DNA from 2 places in the Streptomyces sp. NPDC060209 genome. Region 2 is predicted to be linked to the other one. Evidence: riboswitches for the same ligand, from Rfam matches in the RefSeq annotation. Region 2 holds a riboswitch; the other holds the start of a gene.
The links. A riboswitch is a leader RNA that binds a small molecule or an ion and turns the genes downstream of it on or off. The one in region 2 is predicted to bind cyclic di-AMP.
Positions count from the first base shown of each region.

Region 1: linked by a shared signal. The riboswitch ahead of ACFWFI_RS10090 (M23 family metallopeptidase) and the one ahead of ACFWFI_RS34815 (M23 family metallopeptidase) in region 2 are both predicted to bind cyclic di-AMP.

Region 1 is NZ_JBHWZS010000035.1:18,443-28,781, reverse strand. Features, by position in the region: gene ACFWFI_RS10115 (alkaline phosphatase family protein) at 1-1,057, opposite strand, end outside; gene ACFWFI_RS10110 (DUF5998 family protein) at 1,057-1,653, opposite strand; gene ACFWFI_RS10105 (bifunctional acetate--CoA ligase family protein/GNAT family N-acetyltransferase) at 1,715-4,627, opposite strand; gene ACFWFI_RS10100 (HPr family phosphocarrier protein) at 4,793-5,074, shown strand; gene ACFWFI_RS10095 (GntR family transcriptional regulator) at 5,248-5,952, opposite strand; gene ACFWFI_RS10090 (M23 family metallopeptidase) at 6,176-6,967, opposite strand; cyclic di-AMP (ydaO/yuaA leader) riboswitch at 6,980-7,148, opposite strand; gene ACFWFI_RS10085 (M16 family metallopeptidase) at 7,339-8,721, opposite strand; gene ACFWFI_RS10080 (M16 family metallopeptidase) at 8,748-10,109, opposite strand.
Region 2 is NZ_JBHWZS010000286.1:603-10,560, reverse strand. Features, by position in the region: tRNA gene ACFWFI_RS34830 (tRNA-Met) at 1-63, shown strand, start outside; gene ACFWFI_RS34825 (MerR family transcriptional regulator) at 179-925, shown strand; gene ACFWFI_RS34820 (PP2C family protein-serine/threonine phosphatase) at 1,059-2,216, shown strand; cyclic di-AMP (ydaO/yuaA leader) riboswitch at 2,450-2,602, shown strand; gene ACFWFI_RS34815 (M23 family metallopeptidase) at 2,614-3,654, shown strand; gene ACFWFI_RS34810 (aldo/keto reductase) at 3,893-4,837, shown strand; gene ACFWFI_RS34805 (PrsW family intramembrane metalloprotease) at 4,842-6,293, opposite strand; gene trmB (tRNA (guanosine(46)-N7)-methyltransferase TrmB) at 6,364-7,179, opposite strand; gene lhgO (L-2-hydroxyglutarate oxidase) at 7,172-8,428, opposite strand; gene ACFWFI_RS34790 (sporulation protein) at 8,571-9,958, opposite strand, start outside.

The sequences.
Region 1 (10,339 bases), on a different contig from region 2:
CCACATCGCCGATCCTGCCGTACACCCGCTCGTCGATCCGCGGGCCGAACCAGCCCGCCGCGATGGCCTCGTCACGGCTCGCCACCCAGAACTGCTCCCCGAGCACCTCGCGCCAGACGGTCAGCACGTCCGCCTGGGCACCGGGGACCGCGTACACATGGCGGGCGCGTCCTTCGCCGCCCAGCAGGGCGACTCCGGCGCTCAGCTCCCAGTCCTCGTCGAAGTCGATGCGGGACTCCTCGTCGAACGGGATGTCGATCATGCCGTGGTCGGCGGTGATGTACAGCGCCGAGCGGGGCGGCAGCTGCTCGGCGAGGCGCCGGGCGAGCCCGTCGACGTACATCAACTGGCCCCGCCATGAGTCGGAGTCGATGCCGAAGCGGTGTCCCTGGCCGTCGACCTCGCTGTAGTACGTGTAGACGAGGGACCTGTCACCGGCGGCGAGCCGTTCGGCGGCCAGGTCCATCCGGTCCTCGCCGGTGAGCCGGCCGAGGAAGGAACCGCCGCTGAGCGCGACCTCGGTCAGGGGGGTCTGCTCGAAGCTGGGGGCGGAGACCTGAGCCGTGCGTACGCCGGCCGCGTCGGCGAGCTTGAAGACGGTCGGGTACGGCTGCCAGGCCTTGGGGTCGGTCCACGGCCTCCAGCGGAGCTGGTTCATGAGCGCGCCCGTGTCCGGGTTGCGCGCCGTGTAACCGGGAAGGCCGTGCTCGCCGGGGGCCAGGCCCGTGCCGACCGAGGCGAGCGAGGTCGCCGTCGTCGACGGGAAGCCCGAGGTGACCGGGCGGCCCGTGCCGCCGCGAGACGTGGGGAGCAGCGAGTGCAGGAAGGGCGCCTCGTCCGGGTGGGCCTTGATCTGCTCCCAGCCGAGCCCGTCGATCAGGAAGACGCAGTTCCGGTCGGCGGGTGTGAGCTCCGGGATCCTCGCCTCGAAGCCGGGTACACCCTGCCCCGCGACGAGCGTCGGCAGCAGATCGGCGAGCGAGCCGGTGCCGTACTCGGGTACGGGCGCGGCCTCGGGAGCGAGCAGAACGGGGTCCTGCCAGGCGGGCTGGACCATCAGCGGGCGGTCGACGCGGTCGCGGCCGTGGCCTCGGAGAGGGACTGGGCGAAGGCAAGGGTCTGGCGTACCGTGTCCGGGCCGTCCCCGGCCTCGCTGACGCGCAGGCTCAGGTCGTCGGCGGTGGAGCTGCCGGTGTAGCCGTGGTCGGCCTCGCAGTTGGGGTCACCGCAGGCCGCGGGCTCGAGGTCGATACGGGAGACGGCACCCCAGCCGATGGTCAGGACGACCTCGCGGGGCAGCGTGCCGGGCACGTACTTCTCGGGGTTGGCGACGACGCGGCTGACCACGACGGACGAGATCCGGTCGAGCTTGACCGACTCGGTGGACGTCGTGGCGTAGGGCGTCGGGGAGCTCGTGTCGGCGGCCTGCTCGTCGGTGTGGCTGACGATGAAGCGGGTGTCCGTCAGGACGAGGACCGTGACATGGCGGCGGACCTCGTTGGAGTCGAAGGTGGTCTCCTGGTGCACCAGGTACGAAGCGACCGGCTCCCCGCCGACGGCGGCCTCCACCGCCTCGGCCACGAGGGCCGGGTAGTAGCCGCTGCGCTCGATCGCCGCGCGCAGCCCCTGGGTCGTCGTACCGGTCTTTGCCATGAGGACCATCCTACGGGGGGCCGGTGACTGCCGGGGACTCCGTGCGCGGGTCCGTGGGCGGTCAGTAGCTGGGGAGCCTGCGGGGGCCGAGATCGCTTCGGGCGGGCGGCGGGGCGAGCCGGACGCTCGCCCCGAGCACCGTCAGGCCGTGGGTGGCCACGACAACGGGTTCCAGGGCGACCGAGACCACCTCGGGGTGGTCGTCGACCAGCCGGGACACCCGCAGGAGCAGCTCCTCGAGCGCCGCGGTGTCCGCCGGTGCGGAGCCGCGCCAGCCGAACAGCACCGGCGCCGCCTTGATGGAGCGGATCAGCTCGGCGGCGTCGCGGTCGGTGGCGGGCACGAGACGGTGTGCCGTGTCACCCAGCAGCTCGGAGGGCGCACCCGCCAGGCCGAAGGAGAGGACGGCACCGGCGGCCGCGTCGATGGACGCCCTGACGACGGTGTCGACGCCCCTGGGTGCCATGGCCTGGACGACGGGCCGGAGTTCGGCGGGCGTGCCGAGCAGATCCGTCAGTTCCTCGTACGACCGGCGCAGTGCGTTCTCGTTGGCGAGATCGAGCCGGACACCACCGAGGTCGGCGCGGTGCCGGAGATGGGGTGCGGTGGTCTTGAGGGCCACTGGATATCCGAGCTTCGCGGCGGCGGCTACGGCGGCCTCCGGGTCGGGGGCCGGGAGCGCCGGCAGCACGGTGACGCCGTAGCGGGCGAGCAGCTCGCGGGCCTCGTCGTGGGTGAGCGGGCGGCCACGGCGGTCGGGGCTCGGGCCGAGCAGTGTCTCGATCAGCCCGGCGGTCCCGTGCTCGTCGATGGTCTCGTCCAGGAATTCGGGCACCTTGCCGGGGGACGCCGCGTGGCGCCGCCACTGGGCGTACTTCACCACCTCGCCGAGCGCGCGGACGGCTCGCTCGGCGGCGGGGTAGGCGGGCATCCGCCCGACGGCGGGCCCGGGGTGACCGGTGACGCTCCCGCCCTTTCCCGGCGCGGCCGGTGCCGGGGCGCCGGTCCTGGGCGCACCCGCACCCGGAGTGCCGGAGGAGGGCGGGGAGGAGATGCGTTGCGGCTCCGGAGCGGCGGCGGGGGCGGCGGGCCGGGGCGTGGCCGTGCTCGTCGCGGCGGCGAGGGCCTGCGCGAGGCCGCCCATCTCCACGTGCACCACGGCCACCGGCTTCGCCGGGCCGGTGGCCGCCGCCTCGCGCAGTGCGGCCGCCAGGACCTCACCGTCACCCGTCTCCGCCTCGCCGTTCTCCCCCACCCAGGGGATCGCGGTCACGATCACGGCGTCGCACGTACGGTCGGCGAGCGCCTCGGCCAGCGCGTGCCGGAAGTCCTGCGGGCTCGCCGCCGTGGTGAGGTCGCGGGGCGGGCGCGGGCGCAGCCCCTCCGCCAGGCAGGCGTCGTAGGTGAGGAGGCCGAGCGACTCCGAGTTGCCCAGGATCGCCACCCGGGGGCCGTCCGGCAGGGGCTGGCCGGCGAGGAGCAGGCCGACGTCGACCATCTCCGTCACGGTGTCGACGCGGATCACGCCCGCCTGGCGCATCAGCGCGGAGACCGTCGCGTCGGGGATACGGCTCACCGGTACGGCGTGACCCGGCGGATTGGTCCCGCTGTGCCGGGCGCCCTTCACCACGACCACGGGCTTCACGGCGGCCGTCCGGCGGGCGAGCCGGGTGAACTTGCGCGGATTGCCGAGTGATTCGAGGTACAGCAGGGCGACGTCGGTGCCCTGGTCCTCGTACCAGTACTGCAGGAAGTCGTTGCCGGAGACGTCGGCCCGGTTGCCCGCGGAGATGAAGGCCGACAGCCCGGCGCCCCTTCGGTGGAGACCGGACAGGACGGCGATCCCGATGGCGCCGGACTGGGTGAAGAGCCCGATGCGCCCGGCCTTGGGCGACTCCGGGGCGAGGGAGGCGTTGAGGCGGACCGCGTCGGAGGTGTTGATGATGCCGAAGGCGTTGGGGCCGATGATGCGCATGCCGTACGAGCGGGCCTGCCGGACCAGTTCCCGCTGCCGCTCCCGCCCTTCGGCGCCGCGCTCGGCGTAGCCGGCGGAGAGGACGACGAGGCCCTGGACCCCGTGTTCCCCGCAGTCGGCGACGGCCTCGGGCACCCGGTCGGCGGGGACGGCGACGACCGCGAGATCGACCTGTTCGCCGATCTCGCCCACGGAGCGGTGGGCGGGCACCCCTTCGACCGTTCCCAGGTCGGCGGCGAAGGACGTGTTCACCGCGTACGTGCGTCCGGTGAAGCCGGAGCCGAGGAGATTTCGCAGTACCGTCCTGCCCACGCCGCCGGGCGCGCGGCCGACGCCGATGACGGCGACGGACCCCGGGGCCAGCAGCCGCTGGACGGAGCGCGCTTCGGCCCGCTGTTCACGGGCACGCTGGACGGCGAGTGACTCGGCTGTGGGTTCCAGGTCGAGGGTGAGGTGGACGGAGCCCTCCTCGAAGCTGCGCTGCTGGGTGAACCCCGCGTCCCGGAACACCTTGATCATCTTGTTGTTGGCAGGCAGCACCTCGGCGGCGAAGCGGCGGATACCCCGCTCCCTGGCCACCGCCGCGATGTGTTCGAGAAGGGCCGACGCCACGCCGCGTCCCTGGTGGGCGTCCTGCACGAGGAAGGCGACCTCCGCCTCGTCCGCGGGTGCGGAGGCGGGCCTGCCCTGCTCGTTGATCCGGTCGAAGCGGACGGTGGCGATGAACTCGCCGCCGATCGTTACGGCCAGCCCCACCCGGTCGACGTAGTCGTGATGGGTGAAGCGGTGCACGTCCCGGGCGGAGAGACGTGGATACGGGGCGAAGAAGCGGTAGTACTTCGACTCGTCGGACACCTGCTCGTAGAAGCTGACCAGCCGCTCGGCATCGTCCGTGGTGATGGGCCTGATACGCGCGGTGCCACCGTCTCGGAGCACCACGTCCGCCTCCCAGTGGTCGGGGTACGCGTGATGCGGACTCTGCTCCGGAGTGGGCTCCATGGGCAAAGCCTACGGCCCGGGACACCGGTCGCGGCGGGATCGCGGCAGGGCCACGCTGAGGGGAGCCGGCGGGCGGCGAGCGGCCGGCGGCGACGCCGGGCACAGCAGTCCGCACTGCATGAGAGACTGGTCTAGACAACTCATCGTTACGTGAAGGGCAGAACCATGGCTGAGCGCCGCGTCAACGTCGGTTGGGCCGAGGGCCTGCACGCCCGCCCCGCTTCCATCTTCGTCCGTGCCGCCACGGCCTCCGGCGTCCCCGTCACGATCGCCAAGGCGGACGGCAACCCGGTGAACGCCGCTTCCATGCTCGCGGTGCTCGGCCTCGGCGCCCACGGCGGCGAGGAGATCGTGCTCGCGTCCGAGGCGGACAACGCCGAGGTCGCCCTGGACCGTCTGGCGAAGCTGGTCGCCGAGGGGCTCGAGGAGCTCCCGGAGACCGTCTGATTCCGGCCGTTCCGGACCGGAATTATTTCTGCGGAACAGCCGCGGCTCCCCCACCGGGAAGCCGCGGCTTTTCTGTTTCCTGATCCGCGGCATACAGGGCGCCATAAAGCCTGAATCAGGGCAGCAAAAAGAAAGCCCTTCGATAATTACCCTCTTTGTATACGGCGCATTTGTTAATGGCGGACTCCCGCGATGTTTACGGGGTGTTGCGAAGTCCTCACCCGCGCCGCGCCCGCCGCGTGCCCCGGCCGGTCCGTGCGTCGCAGCCGATGGGCCGCGGTGGCCCGCTCGGCGTGCTGGGTGGCGAGCGCCCTGGCCCGCTCCGCGTCACGGCGGGCCACGGCGTCGACAAGGGCGCCGTGCTCGGCCCATGAGTCCGCGGGGCGGGCCGGCTGCTCGACGACGTACATCCAGGCGATCTTGTGCCGGAGCTGGGTCAGGAGCGCGATCAGCGCGGGGCTGCCCGAGGCCTGGGCCAGCGTCTCGTGGAACCAGCCGCCCAAGGAGCGCAGATCCTCCCCCTCCCCCCTGCGCACCCGCTCCTGACCCAGCCTGACCAGGCCGCGTAGCACCTTGAGGTGCGCCTCGGTGCGGCGCTGCGCCGCGCGTGCGGCGCCCAGGGGCTCCAGGAGCATGCGGATCTCCAGGAGGTCGGCGGCCTCCTGCTCCGTGGGCTCGGCGACACAGGCGCCGGCGTGCCGGCGGGTGACGACGAACCCCTCGGACTCCAGGGTGCGCAGCGCCTCGCGCACGGGGACACGGGAGACGCCGTACCGACGCGCGAGCACCTCTTCGGTGAGGCGGCTGCCCCGTTCGAAGACACCGGAGACGATGTCGTCACGGATTGCCGTGCATACCGAATGCGCGGGAATGCGCATGTCCGAACCTCCGCCTTAATCCCCGCGAAACGCGGCCGATCGACGCCTGTTCTGTGACTCTATTGCAACCGGCCGGAATTTCCGATGGCGGGGTGGAATCCATGGATATCTTTTGGCCAGGGAGCACTTCCGCGAGGGCTTCGCTACGCATCTCGGCCGGGACACGGCGAAGGCCCCGGCGGGTGCCGGGGCCTTCGTCGGAGCGGTGTCGTGCGGGGTGGGGTCAGACCTGGACGCCGTGGGCCCGGAGGTAGGCGACGGGGTCCATGTCCGAGCCGTACTCGGGGGTGGTCCGGGCCTCGAAGTGCAGGTGCGGCCCGGTGGAGTTGCCGGTCGAGCCGGAGATGCCTATCTGCTCGCCCGAGCCGACGCTCTGGCCGACGGAGACGCCGATCGAGGAGAGGTGGCCGTACTGGGTGTACGTGCCGTCCTTCATCTTGAGCACGATGTTGTTGCCGTACGCGCCGCCCCAGCCGGCCTCGACGACCGTGCCGGCGCCGACAGCGACGACGGAGGTGCCGGACGCGGCCTGGAAGTCGACACCGGAGTGGGTGCCGGAGGACCAGAGGGCGCCACCGGACTTGTACCCGGTGGTGACGTGCGAACCGGCGACCGGGAGGTGGAAGGAGTTGAGCCGGGCGCGCTCGGCGGCGCGTGCGGCGCGCGCCTTCTCCTCGCGGGCCTCCTTGGCGCGGGCTTCCGCCTTGCGCTTGGCCTCGGCCTCGGCCTTCGCCTTGGCCTTCGCTTCGGCCGCGGCCTTCGCGGCGACTTCGGCCTGGTGCTGCTGGACCTTCGCCTGCGCCTCGATCTGGGCGGCGAGGGTGGTGTCGAGGGCGACGGTCTGGGTCAGACCGGTGCTGCCCGCGGTGACCTCGGAGTCCGCGGCGAGGGCCGGGGAGGCCGTGGCACCGATGACGCCGGTGGTGGCCAGGGCGGCGATGCCGGCGACCTTGGCGCTCTTGCGCGTCAGGCGGCTCGGGGCACGGTGCTTCCCGGTGGCACGGATGAACGCCATGGAGGGGCTGGTCCTTTCCTTCCTTCTCGCCTACCGGGTTAGCTGACGGGTTCGGAGCAGGAAGGTCTCCTACGGGCCCCTGGGCCTCCGACGAGGTACAGAGATCCGATTCACCCCAGGGACTTCATGGGTCCCCGGCTCCCCAGGCTCGCGCCTGACGGGGACTCGGCGATGACTGTCCGGCGCCGCGGGCGCGGCATTCGTCTGGCGGACAGCCGGGCCGACGCTAGAGCGGGCCGCTTTCACGCACCAAACGGAAAGGGCCTTTTGTCGCACATCCCACAGGACGAAAAGCACACTTTTCCGCAAAGCGGACAAATGACAGAACCCCGGCGAGAGGGACTCGCCGGGGTCCGTCATGTCCCGCTCTGTCAGCCGGTGACGACCGACACCTCACCGATGCCGAGTGCCCTCACGGGCTCCGCGATCTGTGCGGCGTCCCCGACCAGGACGGTGACGAGCCGGTCGACCGGGAACGCGTTGACCACGGCGGCGGTCGCCTCGACCGTGCCGGTCTCGGCCAGGCGCGCGTACAGCTCGGCCTGGTAGTCGTCCGGCAGGTGCTGCTCCACCTGGTCGGCGAGGGTGCCCGCGACGGAGGCGGCCGTCTCGTACTTCAGCGGGGCGACGCCCACGAGGTTCTGCACGGCCGTCTCGCGCTCGGCGTCGGTGAGCCCCTCGGCCGCCAGGGTGCGCAGGACCTTCCACAGGTCGTCGAGCGCCGGGCCTGTGGACTCCGTGTCGACGGAGCCGCTGATGGCGAGCATCGCGGCGCCCGTCGCCCCGGACGAGGACCCGGGCGCCGTCGAGCGCAGCACCTGTCCGAAGGCCCGGACACCGTAGGTGTAGCCCTTCTCCTCGCGCAGCACGCGGTCCAGCCGGGAGGTGAGGGTGCCTCCGAGGCAGTACGTGCCGAGGACCTGGGCGGGCCACACGCTGTCGTGCCGGTCCGCGCCGATCCGGCCGATCAGCAGCTGCGTCTGCACGGCTCCGGGACGGTCCACGATGACCACACGGCCGGTGTCGTCCGCGGTGATCGGGGGCACGGGCCGGGCCTGGCCGGCGTTGCCCGACCAGTCCCCGACGGTGTCGGAGAGCAGCGAGTCCAGGTCCACCTCCGTGAGGTCCCCGACGACGACCGCCGTCGCGGTGGACGGGCGGACATGGGCGTCGTAGAAGGCGCGTACGGCGGCGGCGTCGATCCGCCGGACCGTCTCCTCGGTGCCCTGGCGCGGACGCGACATCCGCGCCGTCGCGGGGAAGAGCTCCTTGGAGAGCTGCTTGGCGGCCCGCCGGGCCGGGTTGGCCTGCTCGTGCGGGATCTCGTCGAGCCGGTTGCCCACCAGGCGCTCGACCTCGCTCTCCGCGAAGGCCGGGGCCCGCAGGGACTCGGCGACCAGGCCGAGGGCCTTGGCCAGCCGGGAGACCGGGACCTCCAGGGAGACGCGGACACCCGGGTGGTCCGCGTGGGCGTCCAGCGTGGCGCCGCACCGCTCCAGCTCGGCGGCGAACTCCTCCGCGGAGCGCTTGTCCGTGCCCTCGGACAGTGCGCGCGCCATGATCGTGGCCACACCGTCCAGGCCCTCGGGCTCGGCGTCCAGCGGAGCGTCGAGGAAGATCTCCACGGCGACGACCTGCTGGCCGGGGCGGTGGCAGCGCAGCACTGTCAGCCCGTTGGGCAGGGCGCCGCGCTCGGGCGCGGGGAAGGCCCAGGGCCTTGCCTCGCCGGCGGTCGGCTGCGGGTGGTACTCCATCGCTACTCCAGTCACGGCGGCGTCGGTCACTTCTCGGCCCCCTCGTGCGCGTCGGTGCCGTCGGTCTCGTCGGTCTCCTCGGCCGGTTCGACCGGCTCGTAGACCAGGACCGCACGGTTGTCGGGGCGCAGGTGCGCCCGGGCGGCGGCCTTGACCTCGTCGGCCGTCACGTCGAGGACGCGGCCCACCGCGGTCAGGGCGAGCTGCGGGTCACCGAACAGGACGGCGTACCGGCACAGTTCGTCCGCGCGGCCGGAGACCGTGCCCAGCCGGTCCAGCCACTCGCGCTCCAACTGCGCCTGCGCGCGTTCCATTTCCTCCGCCGTGGGGCCCTCCTCGGCGAACCGGGCGAGCTCCTCGTCGACGGCCGACTCGATCTGCGGCACCTCGACGCCACCGGACGTCTTGACGTCCAGCCAGCCCAGCGAGGGCGCGCCGGCCAGCCTGAGCAGCCCGAATCCCGCGGCCACGGCCGTACGGTCGCGTCGGACCAGGCGGTTGTGCAGCCGGGACGACTCGCCGCCGCCGAGCACGGTCAGCGCCAGGTCCGCGGCGTCGCACTCGCGCGTGCCGTCGTGCGGCAGCCGGTAGGCGGCCATCAGCGCACGCGCGGGCACCTCCTCCTGGACCACTTCGCGGAGCTGCTCGCCGATGATGCCTGGCAGTGTGCCGTCGCGCGGGGGCTGCTTGCCGTCGTGGGAGGGGATGGAGCCGAAGTACTTCTCGATCCAGGCGAGCGTCTGCTCCGGGTCGATGTCCCCGACGACGGAGAGCACCGCGTTGTTCGGCGCGTAGTACGTGCGGAAGAACGCCTGCGCGTCCTCCAGGGTCGCCGCGTCCAGGTCGGCCATGGAGCCGATCGGCGTGTGGTGGTACGGGTGGCCCTCCGGGTAGGCGAGCGCGGTGAGCTTCTCGAAGGCCGTGCCGTACGGGACGTTGTCGTAGCGCTGGCGGCGCTCGTTCTTCACGACGTCCCGCTGGTTCTCCATGGACTCCTCGTCGAGCGCGGCGAGCAGCGAGCCCATCCGGTCGGCCTCGAGCCACAGGGCCAGCTCCAGCTGGTGCGTGGGCATCGTCTCGAAGTAGTTGGTGCGCTCGAAGCTGGTCGTCCCGTTCAGGGAACCACCGGCCCCTTGCACCAGCTCGAAGTGCCCGTTCCCCTTGACCTGGCCCGAGCCCTGGAACATCAGGTGCTCGAAAAGGTGAGCCAGACCCGTGCGTCCCTTGACCTCGTGGCGGGAGCCGACGTCGTACCAGAGGCACACCGCGGCGACGGGGGTCAGATGGTCCTCGGAGAGCACCACGCGCAGGCCATTGGCCAGACGGTGCTCGGTCGCCGTCAAGCCGCCGGAACCGGCCTGGGCTGTGGCCGTGTGACCCATGGGCATGTACGTCCCTTCGATCGGTACAGGATTTCCTGCCGGACCTGCCACTCTAGGCAAGCGCACGGGCACCTGGCGAAGTTCCCGTCGGGTGAATGTTGTCGTAGATGCTGCCGTAAACAGTGCCTCCGCGGAGGCGCTGTGGGCCGCTTCGGACGGGTCGAGGTCGGCGTTGTCAGAACGGCGGTCCACAATGGTCGGCGTCAGAACCTGAGGTTGCCCGACAGAATCTGTGA
Region 2 (9,958 bases):
GCAGCTCGGTAGCTCGCTGGGCTCATAACCCAGAGGTCGCAGGTTCAAATCCTGTCCCCGCTACTGAAGACAGAGGCCCGGATCCTTTCAAGGATCCGGGCCTCTGTCGTATGCCGTCACCCTGCCGCCCGGTTACGGGCTTGACCTTGACGCTGCGTAAAGATCTAGCGTTTCCGGCATGGAGTGGTCCATCCAGGAAATCGCCAGGCGAGCCGGCACCACGAGCCGCACTCTGCGGCACTACGGAGACGTCGGTCTCCTTCCGCCGAGCCGCACGGGTGCCAACGGCTACCGCTATTACGACCAGGAGGCACTGGTCCGGCTCCAGCGCATTCTGCTGCTGCGGGAGCTGGGGCTCCCGCTGCCCGAGATCAAGGACGTGCTGGAAGGGCAGCGGGACACCTCCGCGGCGCTCCGGGCCCATCTGCGGCTGCTGGAGCAGGAGCGGGAGCGCATCGGGCGGCAGATCGCCTCGGTGCGGACCACTCTCCACAGGACCGAGGAAGGGGAGGAACTCATGGCCGAGGAAGTGTTCGACGGCTTCGACCACACGGCGTACGAGCGGGAGGTCACGGAACGCTGGGGCCGGGAGGCGTACGAGCGGAGCGGCCGGTGGTGGCGCGGACTGGGCGAGACGGAGCGTGCCCGCTTCCAGGGAGTGCACGAGGCCATCGCCCGGGACTACGGGGTGGCCAGAGCGGCCGGCCTGGAGGCCGGCGGCGAGGAGGCGCAGGACATCGCGCGGCGGCACTGCGAGTGGCTGTCGGCGACGACGGAAGTCACACGTGCGTATGTGACCGGCCTCGGGGAGATGTACGTCGCCGATCCCCGCTTCGGGAGGAACTACGATCGCTACGGAGACGGAACTGCCGTCTTCGTACGGGATGCACTGACGATCTACGCGCAGCACCGGCTCTCCGACTGACCCCCGGAGGGCGGGGCTCCGGCGCGCTCCTCCCTTTGGCCGATGACGAGTCGCCGCTCGGCGCGGCTCCGGCCAGCCTGGGTGGGGCGCGGTACCGTCCGCAGCCGTGGGTGGACCGGGCAGGAGCACACAGGTGGGGAAGCGGGACGGACGGCGAGGGGGCGCTGCCGGGAACTCCCGTTCCCGGCGGTTCGTGCGCGCTCTCCCCGCCCTGATGATCTGTGCCGGGGTGGCCTTCGACCTCGGCACGCCGGCCGAGGTCACCGCCGTTCCGCTCTTCGCCGCGGCCCCGTTGATCGCCGCCCCGTTCTTCTCGCTCGCCGGCACCGTCCGGGTCGGAGTGGCCGCGATTCTCGTCGTGCTCGCCATCCGGATCTCGGACGGCGTGCTCGCCAAGGTCGTGCCGATCACGGACCTGCTCACCCTGGTGACCGTCGCCGCGCTCTCCCTCGTCATCAACCGCGTCGTACGCCGCGGGAACGAGCAGCTGGCCTCTGCCAAGGTCATCGCGGAGACCGCGATGCGCGCGGTGCTCCCGACGCCCGAGGACCGGATCGGCGGAATGCTGGTCGCGGCGCGGTACGAGGCGGCCCAGGCGGACGAGTTCGTCGGCGGCGACCTGTTCGCCGTCGCGGACACGCCGTACGGGGTGCGCCTGGTCGTCGGGGACGTACGGGGCAAGGGGCTGGACGCCGTGGCGGCGGTGGCCGTCGTGATCGGGGCGTTCCGGGAGGCCGCCGAGCAGGAGCTGTCGCTGGAGGGGGTGGTCCAGCGGCTGGAGCGGGCGCTGGCCCGGGAGGGCTCACGGCGGGGCGGGCTCGACTCCATGGAGGGGTTCGTCACCGCCGTCCTGGCGGAGATCCCGGCCGGCTCGGAGACGCTGCGGGTCATCAACCGCGGTCACCCCGAGCCGCTCGTGCTGTACCCGGACGGGGCGCTAGACGTACTGGCGCCGACCACGCCCGCCCTGCCGCTCGGGATGGGGCTGGGCGCGTGGCCGGACCGGTCGGACGAGTGGACGCTGCCCGCGGGAGCGATGTTCCTGGCGTTCACCGACGGGCTCTCCGAGGCGCGGGACGCGAAGGGTGTCTTCTACGACCCGGCGGCACGGCTGCGCGGCCGGCTCTTCCCGGGGCCCGAGGAGCTGCTGTCCGCGCTCACCGATGACGTACGGCTGCACACGGGAGGCAGGTCGACGGACGACCTGGCGCTCCTCGCGGTCGCCCGCCCGGCGCGGGGCCAGCAGGAGCGGCGGACCACCGTGAAGATCGTGCGACGGGACAGTGAATGACCCGTCGCGACCGTCGGTAGTCGAAGGACCCCGCTCCGCATAACATTTGACTTACCGTCAGAAACTGCTGGCTGGATGAGGGGCGTTCAACTCGCCCGTTTGAGACCGTTTGACCCCTGTAAGTCCAGGCCAGAGTCATGAACGATCTGTGGGAACAGCTTGGAATCGGACCCGGGTGTCTATTAACGTTCGATAACGCAGCGCGGTTGTACCTGTCGTCGCAAGAGGCGGCACCGTGCGCAGCGCCGAATTCCGCAAGGGAACCGGGGAACCACCTACATGGGGTGAATCGGACACCTGTGTCTCGTGAGAGACGAAGGGGCCCGTAGGAGACCTTCCTGCTCCGAACCCGTCAGCTAACCCGGTAGGCGAGAAGGAAGGAAAGGAGTGCGCCCACGTGGCGTCCAACCAGCCTGCCCCCGAGGCCCCGTCATCCTTCAGGACCGACAGCTTCGGTGATGAGGACAGGACATGGGAGGAATGGAACCCCACCGAGGAGTCCATCCGTCCCGTACGCGGCCGGCATCGCGTAGCCAAGCAGCGCGGCCTCGCCCGTAGCTCCACCGTCCTCGGCGTCGGGGTCATCGCGGCCGTCGGAGCGGGCGGCATGGCCACCGCGCAGAGCAAGCCGCCGGTCTCCATTTCTCTTCCCGATTCCATCGCGGACAATCTCCCTGACGCCAAGTCCCTTCCCGGCGTCAGCGCGTTCATGTCCGGCGACTCCGACTCGGACCACGAGACGGTCGCCGCGTCCTCCCCGCTCACCACCGCGGGGATCACCGCCGCCGAGGCCGAGCAGGGCGCCACCGACGCCGGCGAGGCGCTGCGCGCCCGAATCCTCCAGCAGGCGGAGCAGCAGCAGGCCGGAGCCGATGCCGAGGCCAAGGCCGCGGAGGAGAAGGCTGCGGCCGAGGCGGCCGCGGCCCAGGCGGCGAAGCAGCAGAGCGTGGCCGAGGCCGAGGCTGCCGCGAAGAAGAAGGCTGCGGAAGAGGCGGCGAAGAAGAAGGCGGAGGCCGAGCGCCTCGCCAAGCTCGCCGCCAGCTACGCCGTCCCGACCTCCTCCTACTACATCAGCTCGACCTTCGGTCAGGCCGGTTCGATGTGGTCCTCCGGCTACCACACCGGGCTCGACTTCGCGGCCCCGACCGGTACCCCGGTCAAGGCCGTGCACAGCGGCACGGTGAAGTCGGCCGGCTACTCCGGCGCGTACGGCTACCGCACGGTCCTGGAACTGGATGACGGCACCGAGGTCTGGTACTGCCACCAGTCCTCGATGGACGTGACCGCCGGTCAGAAGGTCACCACCGGCCAGACCATCGGCCGCGTCGGTGCGACCGGCAATGTGACCGGCGCGCACCTGCACCTGGAGATCCACACCCCGGACGGCTCGGGCATCGACCCGATGAGCTGGCTCCGCGGCAAGGGCCTCACCATCTGAGCCCTCGGGTCCTTCGTCCGGACAAGGCCGGGGCACGCGAGCCCGGCCCGATCCGGAACGGGAGACCCGGCGCCGGCACCCGGCGCACCAGAACCCCGGCGGCCCTGACGCACGACCCCCCGACGTCAGGGCCGTCGGTCTGTCCGGGACCACGGAGCCCCGGCCCCCCGGGTGGAAATCTCCGGGTGGGGCCCGGTGCAGCGGAATAGTTGCCTCCGCCGAATGGTTGTGCCTAGGCATGACATCTTTGCGCCCGCTCGGATCTTCGAGCCTTCAGGTCTTCCCCCTCGCCCTCGGCGGCAACGTCTTCGGCTGGACCGCCGACGAGGACCGGACGTTCGCCGTCCTCGACGCGTACACGGCGGCCGGCGGCAACTTCATCGACACCGCAGACTCCTACTCCGCCTGGATCCCGGGTAACGAGGGCGGTGAGTCGGAGACCCTCATCGGCAAGTGGCTGGCGGCCCGTTCCCGCCGCGACGATGTCGTCATAGCCACCAAGGTCGGCGCGCACCCCTCGTACAAGGGACTCTCGCCCACCACGATCAAGGAGGCGGCCGAGGCGTCGCTGCGCCGGCTCGGCACCGACCACATCGATCTCTACTACACGCACTTCGACGACGAGAGCGTCCCCGTCGAGGAGATCATCACCGCGCTCGACCAGTTGGTGAAGGCCGGCACCGTGCGGGAGATCGCCGCGTCCAACATCAGCCCCGAGCGGCTCCAGGCCTCCCTGGACTTCTCCGAGCGCGAGGGCCTGGCCCGTTACGTCGCACTGCAGCCGCACTACAACCTCGTCTCGCGCGACACCTACGAGGGCGCGCTCCAGGACACGGCGGCCGGTGCCGGTCTCGCCGCCGTCCCGTACTTCGCACTCGCCTCGGGCTTCCTCACCGGCAAGTACCGGCCGGGGGCGGCGGTCGAGAGCGCGCGGGCCGAGGGCGCGGGCAAGCACCTGGAGACCGAGCGCGGCCGCAAGGTGCTCGCGGCGCTCGACAGGATCGCCCAGGAACACGACGCCGAAATCGCCACGGTCGCCCTCGCGTGGCTGGCCTCCCGGCCGACCGTGACCGCGCCGATCGCCTCCGCGCGCACGGTCGAACAGCTGCCCGCGCTGGTGGCGGTGGCCGAACTCCGGCTGACCGGGCAGGAGCTTGCGGAGCTGACCGAGGCATCCGCCTGATCCTCTACGCGGGCGGCGTGCGGTGCCCGCCGTCCTCCAGGTACGGGTTGTAGCCGCCGTAGTGGCGGTGCGGAGCGGGGAGCTGCTGCGGAGGCGGGCCGCCAGCGGGGAACTGACGGGGGAACGGGGGCGGCACGGGCGGCCGGTGGGTGCGTAGCCGGCCTGTCGCGTGGGCCGCGTACGTCAGGGCCGGCACCGCGATGTCCCGGCGCTGCCAGAGGTGGTGCAGCAACTCCTGCTCGCGCAGGGCGAAGTCCGGGCCCGCGCCGTCGTGTCGGGCCCTCCGGCGCAGCATGGCCAGGGACGTCGCGAACGACTCGTACTCCGCGACGGCACGGGCCGCGGACTTGCCCCGGGCCCGGTCCGGGTGACTGTTCCAGTGCCTGGCGACGTCCCGGGCCATGCCCCGTGCGCGCATCGAGGCCAGCGCGAGCGGCTCGGCGGGGGCCAGCCAGCCGGCCGCCGCGTACACCGGCAGCTCGGTGGAGAGCGTGCGCAGCTCCCGCTGGCGCGACCAGATCGCCAGCCAGGTCACCAGGCCGAAGGACGGCACCATGAAGGCGCCGTACACCAGGTAGAAGCCGTACGGTCCGAAGGCCGACGAGCCGTTCCAAAGGGCGTGCGTGCCCATGGCGAGGACGAGCCCGAGCAGCGGCAGGACGACACGGCGCACCCGGTGACGCGCGCCGCCGAGTGCCGCGATGCCGAAGCCGATGCCGGAGAGCACCGTGAACAAGGGGTGCGCGAACGGCGACATCACCACGCGTACGAAGAACGTCCCCGCCGTCACGGAGGCGAAGCCCGTGGTCCCGAGCTGCTGGTCCTCGCCGAAGGCATTGCCCAGGTAGAGGATGTTCTCGGTGAACGCGAAGCCTGTCGCGGTGAAGCCGGCGACCACGATGCCGTCGACGACCCCGCCGAACTGCCGTCTGCGGAAGAGGAAGATCAGCAGGACCGCGATGGCCTTCGCGCTCTCCTCGACGACCGGGGCGACGAGCGTGGCCCCGAGGGTGTCGGCGCTCGCCGGATCCGCCGTGGCCGTCGCTATCCACCGGGTCGCGAAGGAGTTGGCGATGATCGCCACGAGCGCGGCGGCGCAGGCACCCCAGGAGAAGGCGAACAGCAGATTCCGCCACGGGCCCGGCTCGACCCGGTCGAGCCAGCGGAACGCCGCCATCAGCAGCGGCACGGGCAGCACAGCCAGCCCCAGTCCCACCAGGAAGCCCTCGGTGCCCGTCTGCTGACGCACCAGGGCCAGGATCACCAGACCGCAGAGCGCGAGCACTGTGATCACGGCGCCGGCGCGGAACGCCTTGCTGCGCCAGACCATGCCGACGCGGCGGGGCCGGTAACGCCACTGGCCTCGCTCGGGGACGGCGCCCAGGAACTCGTCGAGCTGCTGCTCCTCGAGAACCGGGACGGCCGGCTGCTGGTGCTGCACGGACCCCTCGGACATCCGACGACCCTAACGAGGGCGACTGACACCTGGCCACGCCGCGGTGCACGGGGGGCCGGGCAATGGCTGATCAGCGACGGGTGAACAGCACGTCGTGCACGACGTGTCCCTTGTCCAGGCCCTGGCCCTCGAAGCGGGTCAGCGGCCGGAACGCGGGCCGGGGGGCGTAGCCGCCGTCCGCCTGGGTGTTCTCGAACAGCGGGTGTGCCGTCAGGACTTCCAGCATCTGCTCGGCGTACGGCTCCCAGTCCGTCGCGCAGTGGACGACCGCGCCCGGCTTCAGCCGCCGCGCCACCAGGTCGAGGAATTCCGGCTGGATCAACCGGCGCTTGTGGTGCCGCTTCTTGGGCCACGGGTCGGGGAAGTACACCCGGAGCCCGTCCAGGGCGTCCGGCTCCAGCATCTCCCGGAGCAGGATGATCGCGTCACCGTTGGCGACACGGACGTTGGACACCCCGGCCCGGTCCGCGAGACCCAGCAGATTGCCCTGGCCGGGGGTGTGCACATCGACGGCCAGAATCCCGGTGTCCGGGTCGTCGGCCGCCATCTGGGCCGTCGCCTCGCCCATGCCGAAACCGATCTCCAGGACCACCGGGAGGCCGTCGAACAGCGTGGGGAGATCGAGGACAGCGCGGCCGTCGATGTCCAGGCCCCACTTGGGCCACAGCCGCTGGAGGGCGTCCTCCTGGCCGGCGGTCACCCGGCTGCGGCGCGGCTGGAAGCTGCGGATCCGGCGCTCGTGGTGCGAGCCCGCGGGGTCGGCGGCCGGGCCGCCGGGGAAGCGGGGCTCCTGGCGCAGCCTGCGCTGGCGCTCGAAAGAGGCGGCGCGGCGCGCCGCCGCGTCGGCGTCGGGCGTCTCTGGGGTGGGGTTCACAGGATCAGACACAATGACCCGATTCTACGGCGGGAGGCGTCCACCCCGTCGCGCGAGCCCGCAGCAGGGCCCGTCGCGCCACCTCCCTCCCGATGGGCAGGGACGCGGTGGCCGCGGGAGACGGGGCGTTCAGCACGTGCACGGTGTGCGGGGCGTCCCGGATCAGGAAGTCGTCCACCAGGGTGCCGTCCCGCAGGACCGCCTGGGCCCTGACGCCGGCCGGGGACGGCCGCAGATCGGCCTCCGTCACCTCAGGCAGCAGTCGCTGGACGGCTCGGGTGAACGCGCTCTTCGACAGGGATCGGTGCATCTCGCCCGCCCCGTACCGCCAGTGTCGCCGGGCGATCCGCCAGGAGCCGGGCCAGGCCAGGGTGGCGGCCAGCTCGCCCGGGTGGACGACCGTCCGGCCGTACCCCTCACGGGCCAGGGCCGGCACGGCGTTCGGCCCGACGTGGACCGTGCCGTCGACACCCCGGGTCAGATGCACCCCGAGGAACGGGAACGCCGGGTCCGGCACTGGATAGACGAGGCCGCGCACCAGCTCCGGCCTGGTCAGCTCGTAGTACTCCCCGCGGAACGGCACGATGCGCGCCCCCGGATCGTCGCCCGCGAGCAGCGCCACGCGGTCGCTGTGCAGGCCCGCGCAGTTGACCAGCACACGCGCCCTGACCACCTGGCCGTCGGCCGTGCGCACCGCGACACCCCACGGGCGCCGGTCGACGGCGACGACCTCCGCGCCGTAACGGATCTGCCCGCCCGAGGCGCTCACCTCGGCGGCGAACCGGACGGCCACCGCGGTGAAGTCGCACACTCCCGTCGTCCCGACCCGGATCGCAGCCAGGCCGTGCACCCGCGGCTCGTGCTCCGCGATCTGGGCGGGGCCGAGCTCCCGGACCGGCAGGCCGTGCGCCCGGCCGCGCTGCACCAGGGCGTGCAGCCGGGGCAGCTCTCCGCTGTCGGTCGCGACGATCAGCTTGCCCGTCACCGCGTGGGCGATTCCGTGCTCCGCACAGAAGTCCACGAGCTCGGCGGCGCCCCGCACCGCGTAGCGCGCCTTGAGCGAGCCGGGTGGGTAGTAGATGCCGCTGTGGATCACCCCGCTGTTGCGCCCGGTCTGATGCCGGGCCGGGCCCCACTCCTTCTCCAGCACCGTGACCCGGGTGCCGGGCGCGGTGCGCGTGATCGCGTACGCGGTCGACAGACCGACGATTCCGCCACCGATCACCAGCACATCGCAGTCGTACGCCGCGTGCGTCATCATCACGCCACCTCCCACCCCGATAGTGCACTGACCCACTGACAACGGGCTCAAACCAGGGACGGCGTGTGCGTGGCGGGATGTTCCGCTTCCGGACCCGGCGAAACCGGGGCGTACCGGTGGCGCCCCGGGGCCGGTGCCCGGATCAGGCCGGGGTCACGAGAAGCGGACGGGCTCGTTCCCGTAGTTCGGCCACGCGGGGTTCGTCCCCGTACGGCTCGAGGCGGTGCAGCAGGTCGCGCACGTACTCCGTGGTGCGCGCCGAGGAGATGCGTCCCGCCACCTCCACCGCCCGCGTCCCCGCCGCGCAGGCCGCGTCGAGGTTGCCCGACTCCAGCTCGGCGACCGCGGACACGACGAGGCGCAGCCCGTGGGAGCGGACGAACTCGTCGGTGGGTTTCGACAGGGCCTGCTCGGTGAAGCGCCGCACCTGGCGGGGCGCCTTGAGATCGCGATAGCACTCGGCGGCGTCGGCGGCGAATCTGTCGTACGAGTAGAAGCCGAGCCACGCCGGGTCGGAGTCACCGGCCCGGGAACGCTCCAGCCAGCTCTCGGCGGCCCGGAGTGCGGCCCCCGCGGCCGGTGCGTCGCCGGCCTTGGCGTGGGCGCGCGCCTCCACGAGCCGGAAGAAGCTCATCGTCCGTGCGGTGGCGAGCCCGCGATTGCGCTCGACCGCGGCCTGCGCGAGGTCCACGCCCTCGTCGGCGAAGCCCCGGTAGGTCGCCTGCAGGGACATCGACGCCAGGACGTATCCGCCCAGCGGTACGTCGGCTGCGGCGCGCGCCAGGCGCAACGCCTGGATGTAGTAGCGCTGCGCGGCCTCCTGCTGGCCGGTGTCGAAGGCCATCCATCCGGCGAGCCTGGTCAGCTCGGCGGAGGCGCCGAAGAGCGCCCTGCCCACCTCGTCGCTGTAGGAGCCCAGCAGGAGCGGTGCGGCGTCGACCCGTAAGCACTCCGGGACCATGGAGGAACGCCAGTCGCCGCCACCGTATTTGGAGTCCCACCGGCGCGCGTCCTGGGCGGCCTCGCGCAGCTTGGTCACGTCGCTGTGGCCCACGCGCAGCAGCGGTCCGTCGACCGTGCCCCCGCCCGCGGTGTCCGGGCCCGGCTGGACGGGCACCCCGGCCTGCGCCCCGGGTGCGCCCTCCGGGCCGAGGATCGCCGCCTGGGCGGCGGCCGGGTCCCGCGCCACCGACGGATCGGCGGGGGTTATGAGCCAGCGGGACGCGGGGGTCGCATAGGCGCTCACCGCGAAGGAACCCGCCAGCGACTGCCAGATCCCACCGCCGCCCCGGCGGCCCGCCAGATCCAGCCGGTACAGATCCGTCGCCGACCGCACCGCCTCGCCCACGTCCCGGGGGAAGGCCAGGCCGACCTCGGGCGCCGGGTCGGCGTCCGCCAGCCCGATCTCGTGCAGCGGGACGGGACGGCCGAGTTTGGCCCCTATCGCCGCCGCGATGAGATGGGGCGCGGCGCCCTGCGGCACCATGCCCTTGGCGACCCACCGGGCCACCGACGTCTTGTCGTAACGAA